One region of the Micromonospora sp. WMMD735 genome, then DNA from elsewhere that is predicted to be linked to it. Evidence: riboswitches for the same ligand, from Rfam matches in the RefSeq annotation. Region 1 holds a riboswitch; the other holds the start of a gene.

Region 1 (3,172 bases):
GGGCCATCGCCCGCTGACCCGCCGGCGGCAGCGGGGCCGGGGGTCCACCCCGGCCGCCGTCGGCCCGGGTGGACCCCCGGCCCACCGCACTCGTCGCACCACCCGACGAACGGGATCAGTCGCCGCTCAGCACCACCGGGTCGTCATCGTCGTCGTCGATGTCGTCCTCGCCCCAGTTGCGCCGGGCGAACGGCAGGATCACCCAGAAGGTCAGGAACCACAGGCCGGTGATCACGGTGAGCACCACGGCGATGCCGGTGTCGAGCACGAAGTCGGCGATCAGCAGGACCGCGCTCACCATCGCGACCAGCATGAAGGCCAACCCACCGGAGGCCATCCGGTGGGCGAAGCGGACCAGTTCCGGCTTGCGGCCCTGGCGGAACAGCGCCCGGTGGAAGGCGACCGGCGAGATGATCATCGCGGTGGCCGCGGCGGCGGACAGCAGGGCCAGGATGTAGACGTCCCGCTGGAACTCGCTGGTCCGGGTGAACCCGTTACTGAACGGCAGGGTCAGCAGGAAGGCGAAGAGGATCTGCACGCCGGTCTGGGCGACCCGCAGTTCCTGGAGCAGATCGGCGAAGTTGCGTTGCCATCGCTGCTTCTCGGATTCCTTCGACACGCGTTACCTCCGGTTCAGACGGTACGACCGACGGGGGCACCCCCCGTCGGCAGCAACGCCTGTGCCCGATCCGCAACCGCCCGAAACCGATTCACGAACCCCGATCGGGCCGCTCCGCCGACAGCGTCAGGCCGACCCGCGCACCCGGGCCAGGATCGCCTCGGCCAACGGGCCCGGCGCCTCGTCGGGAATCCAGTGGGTCACCCCGGGAAGCACCACGAACCGGTACTCCCCCGACACGTGCCGGACGCACGCCTGCGCGGCGGCCCGCCCGATCGCCACGTCCCGGTCACTCCACACGTAGCTGGTCGGCACGCCCACCGGACCGACCGCCTTCATGTCCCGCCCCGACATCGCCCGGTACCAGTTCAGGGCCCCGGTCAACGCGCCGGGGGTCCGCAGCGGCCCGGCGTACCCGGCCACCCGGGCCGGGTCGCCGACGCCGGACAGCAGCCGGCGCAGCACCACCCCCCGCCCGGCCAGCAGCACCTTCTCCGCCAGGCCCGCCCGGCGGAACAACGCCATGTACGCCGAGCGCGCCCGCTGCCGGCGGTCGGTGGCCAGCGCGTACCCGAAGGCGGCCGGATGCGGCACCGAGACCGCGGTGAGGGTACGCACCCGCTCCGGGTGCCCTGCGGCCAACGCCCAGGCGACGACCGCGCCCCAGTCGTGCCCCACCACGTGCGCGGCCTCGACGTCCAGCGCGTCCAGCACCGCCACCGCGTCGGCGACCAGCTCCGGCAGCCGGTAGTCGGCCACCTCCGTCGGGCGGGCACCGGGCGAGTAACCCCGCTGGTCGGGTGCGTACGTGCGCAGCCCGGCGGCGTGCAGGGCGGGCACCACCGCGTCCCACTCCCCACCGTGCTGGGGGAAGCCGTGCAGCAGCAGCACCACGTTGCCGCCCTCCGGGCCACCGGCCCGTACGTCGAACGTCAGTCCCCGCGCCGCCACCCGCATGATCGTCAGCCTACCCAGCGACCCGGACCCCCGCCCGGGCGTCGAATGCCGGGAACCATGACCTGCTGGGCCGTTGCCGCAGGTCGGTGCTAGCGTCTGCCGAGACAACTTCACATCCGACAGGGGAGCGCACAGCGCTGAGAGTGCGGGCACCGCCCGCAGACCCTCGAACCTGATCTGGGTAATGCCAGCGCAGGGAGTTCGGTCGACCTCCAGCCGCGCCGCCGTCCGGCTGCCGCCGGGCGCGGCGTGCGTCTTCTCCTGGTTCGATCGCTGGACTGGGAGCACCGACATGCAGCACACCACCACCAACCGGTGGCGCACGATCGACATCGTGGTCGCCGCCGTGATCGCCGTGGCCTTCGGGGTCATCTTCTGGGCCTGGGGCCTGGTCTGGAAGGCCGTCGACCCGGTATTCGCCGCCGCACCGGCCAGCCAGGCCGTGATGTACGGGGTGTGGCTCGTCCCGGCCGTGCTCGGCGGCCTGGTGATCCGCAAGCCGGGGGCGGCCCTGTTCTGCGAGGCGGTCGCCGCCACCGTCTCCGCGCTGCTCGGTGCGGAGTGGGGTGGCGTCACCATCGTCCAGGGCCTGATCCAGGGCCTCGGCGCGGAACTGGCCTTCGCCGCGTTCCGCTACCGGACGTACCGGCTGCCGGTGGCGGTGCTCGCCGGGGCGATGACCGGGCTGAGCGCCGCCCTGTTCGACTTCTTCGTCTGGAACGCCGAGTACGCCCTGGTCAGCTACCGCCTGCCGTACGCGGCACTGACCGTGCTCAGCGCCGCCGTCGTCGCCGGGGTCGGCGGCTGGTACCTGACCCGGGCGCTCGCCGAGACCGGGGTGCTCGACCGGTTCCCCGCCGCCCGCGACCGCAAGCTCGTCTGACCCCGCGGTGGCGAGCGGGGAGGGGTCGGTGGCGTGGCCGGGGTGAGGCTGGTCGGCTTCGGCTGGCGGCACGCCGGGCGGCGGGCCTGGGCGGTACGCGGGGTCGACCTGCGCATCGACCACGGGGAACGGGTGCTGCTGCTGGGGCCGTCCGGGGCCGGCAAGAGCACCCTGCTCGCCGCACTGGCCGGGCTGCTGCCGGCGGACTCCGGCGAGCAGGAGGGCACCGTCGAGATCGACGGCCTCGACCCGACCAAGGCCCGTGAGCGGGTCGGCACCGTCTTCCAGGACCCGCAGTCCCAGCTCGTGATGGCCCGCTGCGGCGACGACGTCGCGTTCGGCCTGGAGAACCGGGGGGTACCCGGCGACGAGATCTGGCCCCGGGTGGACGAGGCGCTGCGTCGGGTCGGTTTCCCGTACCACCGGGACCGGCCCACCGCGGCGCTGTCCGGCGGCGAGCAGCAGCGGCTCGCCCTGGCCGGCGTGCTGGCGCTGCGGCCGGGGCTGCTGCTGCTCGACGAGCCCACCGCCAACCTCGACCCGGCCGGCGCGGACCTGGTCCGCACGGCGGTGGCCGGCGCGTTGGACCCCGACACCACCCTGGTCCTGGTCGAACACCGGGTCGCCGACGCCCTCCCCCTGGTCGACCGGGTGGTGGTGCTCACCCCCGGTGGTGGGGTCCGGGCCGACGGGACCCCGGAGGCGGTATTCGC
Region 2 (3,172 bases), 670 kb from region 1:
CGGCGTAGAACACCCGGCCGTCCGGAGCGATGTCCAGCTCCATCGGGTTGTTGGTGTTGCTGTCGAGGGTGACCTTCTCGAAGTTCGAGGTCTTGGTGGCGCCGCAGTCGGCGTTCTCGACCCCGGCCGCGGTGCGGATGCCGCCGAGCAGGTGGCTGAGGAACTCCGGCTCGGTGTACGACGCCTGGGTGTGGCCGCCGCCGGTGTACCAGGAGCGACCGCCGTCGTAGTCCTGGCACCAGGCGGTGGGGTGGTCCGCGCCCATCGCGCCGGCACCCGGGCTGTAGGACTTCTCGTCCAGGCTGGCCAGCACGTGCACCTTGGAGCGCGGGTTGGTGCGGAAGTTGTACCACTCGTCGAACCGGGACCAGCGGTCCGGCAGGTCGGCCGTCGACGGGTGCGCGTGGTCCTCGACCTTGACGGTGGCCTGCTGGTTGGCCGGGTGGCCGGAGAAGTACGCACCGACCAGGTTGCCGTACCAGGCCCAGTCGTACTCGGTGTCGGAGGCGGCGTGCACGCCCGCGTAGCCGCCGCCGGCCTTGATGTAGCGCTCGAACGCGGCCTGCTGGGTGGCGTCGAGCACGTCACCGGTGGTGGAGAGCCAGATGACCGCCTGGTACTTGGCCAGGTTGGTGTCGTTGAAGGCGGCTCCGTCCTCGGTGGTGTCGACGGTGAAGCCGTTCTCGGTGCCGAGCTTCTGGATCGCGGCGATGCCGGCCGGGATGGCGTCGTGCCGGAATCCGGCGGTCTTGGAGAAGACCAGGACCGAGAACGGTTCGGCGGCGGCTGCCGCTGCCGGCGCGGGTGCGGCCTGGGGCCGGGCCTGCGCGACGGGAGCGGCCTGGGCGGCGGTGCCGCCGATCAGGCCGCTGGCGAGTAGGGAGAGGGCCAGTAGACCGGCACCCAGTGGACCGCGACGTGCGCGGCGATGGCGGGATGGAGACACTCCATGCTCCTTTTGTCCGCGTTGGACAGTGGTGGGGGCATGGGGACGACTCGCCGCAGACCGTCCCCGGTCGGATCGGTGTGGGCCCGCCGAGGTCCGCACCGGTGGCGATCAGGTACGGGCCACGCCGAGGCTCCGCACCGGAATAATGTCGATCGGTTGAACAAATTAGCGCCGCTGGATTGGTTTCCGGCAAGGCATGAGCATGTAACGATTCGGTATCGGCGACTCGCTTTTCCGGCTTATGTGGATACAAGCCCAAAACAGTAGGCATCGATGGTCCTGGATCAATCTAACACCCCTTGGCGGATCAGCGGATCTGTCGTACGGTCACAGGCACGTGACCCACGGGAGCCCGGTACACCGGGCTGAGAGGGGGGCTGGGAGCCCCCGACCGTCGAACCTGATCCGGGTAATGCCGGCGCAGGGAGGAGAGTTGCCGTGCCGTCCCTCGGCCGACTGCATCTGATCACCGACACCCGCCCCGGGTGCGACCCGCTCGCCGTCGTACGGGCCGCCCTCCCGGTGGCCCGCGCCGACCTCGTCGTCCAGGTCCGGGTGACCGACCACACCACCGACCGGCAGGCGTACGACCTGGCCCGACGGGTGCGCGAGCAGTGTGCCCCGTACGGGGCCACCTGCCTGGTCAACGACCGGCTGCACGTCGCCCTCGCGGTGGACGCCCACGGCGGCCACGTCGGCGCGGACGACCTGCCCGTCGCGGCGGCCCGCCGGGTCCTCGGCCACGCCGCCGTGCTCGGCGCGACCGCCCGGGAACCGGTCGCCGCCGCCCGGGCCGTCGCCGCCGGGGCCAGCTACCTGGGCGTCGGCCCGTGCCACCCGACCGCCACCAAGACCGGCCTGCCCGACCCGATCGGCCCCGCCGGCATCCGCGCCGTCGTCGCGGCCGTCGACGTGCCGGTCATCGCCATCGGCGGGGTCACCGTCGCCACGGTGCCGGCGCTGCGGGCCGCCGGGGCGTACGGGGTGGCGGTGGTCGGGGCGCTGTCCACCGCCGCCGACCCGGGCCGGGCCACCGCCGAACTGATCGCGGCGCTGACGTGCTGACCCGGCCCGACGTCGCCATCGTGGGCGCGGGGCCGGTCGGATTGGCGATCGCCTGGCGCTGCGCCACCCGGGGCCTGCGGGTGGCCGTGCACGACCCGGCCCCCGGCTCCGGCGCGTCCCGGGTCGCCGCCGGAATGCTCGCCCCCGTCGCCGAGGCGTACTTCGGGGAACGGGAACTGACCGGGCTGCTCACCGCGTCCGCCGCCCGCTGGTCGGGCTTCGCCGCCGAACTGACCGAAGCCACCGGAACGGAGTTCGGCTACCGCACCGACGGCACCCTCGTCGTCGGGCTGACCGGGGACGACCTGGCCGAGGCACGCCGGCTCTGGTCGTACCAGCAGGGGTTGGGGCTGCCGATCAGCGCGCTGCGCCCGTCGCAGCTACGGGAGCGCGAACCGGCGCTGACCCCCCGGCTGCGCGGCGGGGCGGTCGCCCCCGGCGACCACCAGGTCGACCCGCGCCGGCTGGTCGACGCGCTACGGGTCGCCGCCGGACGGGCCGGCGCGACCCTGCTGCCCGGCGCGGTGACCCGACTGGCCGAGGTGGACGCGCCGGTCGTCGTGGTCGCCGCCGGCTGCGGCGCCGCCGCGCTGACCGGGCTACCGGTCCGCCCGGTCAAGGGCCAGGTGCTGCGGCTGCGCGCGCCCGACCACCGCCCGCCCGGCTTCCGGCACGTCATCCGGGGGTACGCCGACGGCGAGTCGGTCTACCTCGTCCCCCGTGACGACGGCGAGGTGGTGCTCGGGGCGACCGTCGAGGAACGCACCGACACCGAGGTGACCACCGGGGCGGTGCTGCGGCTGCTCCGGGCCGCCGTCGACCTCGTCCCCGAACTCGCCGAGTACGCGCTGACCGAGGCGACCGCCGGGCTGCGCCCCGGCACCCCGGACAACGCGCCGATCCTCGGCCCGCTGCCCGGCCGGCCCGGCGTGCTCGCCGCCACCGGCCACCACCGGCACGGCATCGTGCTCACCCCGGTCACCGCCGACCTGATCACCGACCTGATCGTCACCGGTCAGCCGGACCCCCTGCTCACCCCCTTCACCGCCGACCGGTTCCACTGAGGAGGAAGACGTGCGACTGATCGTCAACGGCGTCGGACGCGAGCTGGCCGGCGGCACGACCGTCGCGGACCTGGTCGCCACGGTCACCGGGCAG

Evidence for each region. Region 1 has a riboswitch for thiamine pyrophosphate ahead of ACN268_RS14785 (ECF transporter S component). Riboswitches for the same ligand answer to the same signal wherever they lie in the genome.
Region 2: linked by a shared signal. The riboswitch ahead of thiE (thiamine phosphate synthase) and the one ahead of ACN268_RS14785 (ECF transporter S component) in region 1 are both predicted to bind thiamine pyrophosphate.

Annotation. Positions count from the first base shown of each region.
Region 1 covers NZ_JBMHMJ010000002.1:3,507,544-3,510,715, forward strand. Annotated here, with positions in the region: gene ACN268_RS14770 (hypothetical protein) at 1-17, shown strand, start outside; gene ACN268_RS14775 (DUF6328 family protein) at 116-619, opposite strand; gene ACN268_RS14780 (alpha/beta fold hydrolase) at 746-1,576, opposite strand; TPP riboswitch at 1,688-1,793, shown strand; gene ACN268_RS14785 (ECF transporter S component) at 1,869-2,459, shown strand; gene ACN268_RS14790 (ABC transporter ATP-binding protein) at 2,493-3,172, shown strand, end outside.
Region 2 covers NZ_JBMHMJ010000002.1:4,180,067-4,183,238, reverse strand. Annotated here, with positions in the region: gene ACN268_RS17785 (ThuA domain-containing protein) at 1-946, opposite strand, end outside; TPP riboswitch at 1,284-1,393, shown strand; gene thiE (thiamine phosphate synthase) at 1,388-2,014, shown strand; gene thiO (glycine oxidase ThiO) at 2,008-3,078, shown strand; gene thiS (sulfur carrier protein ThiS) at 3,089-3,172, shown strand, end outside.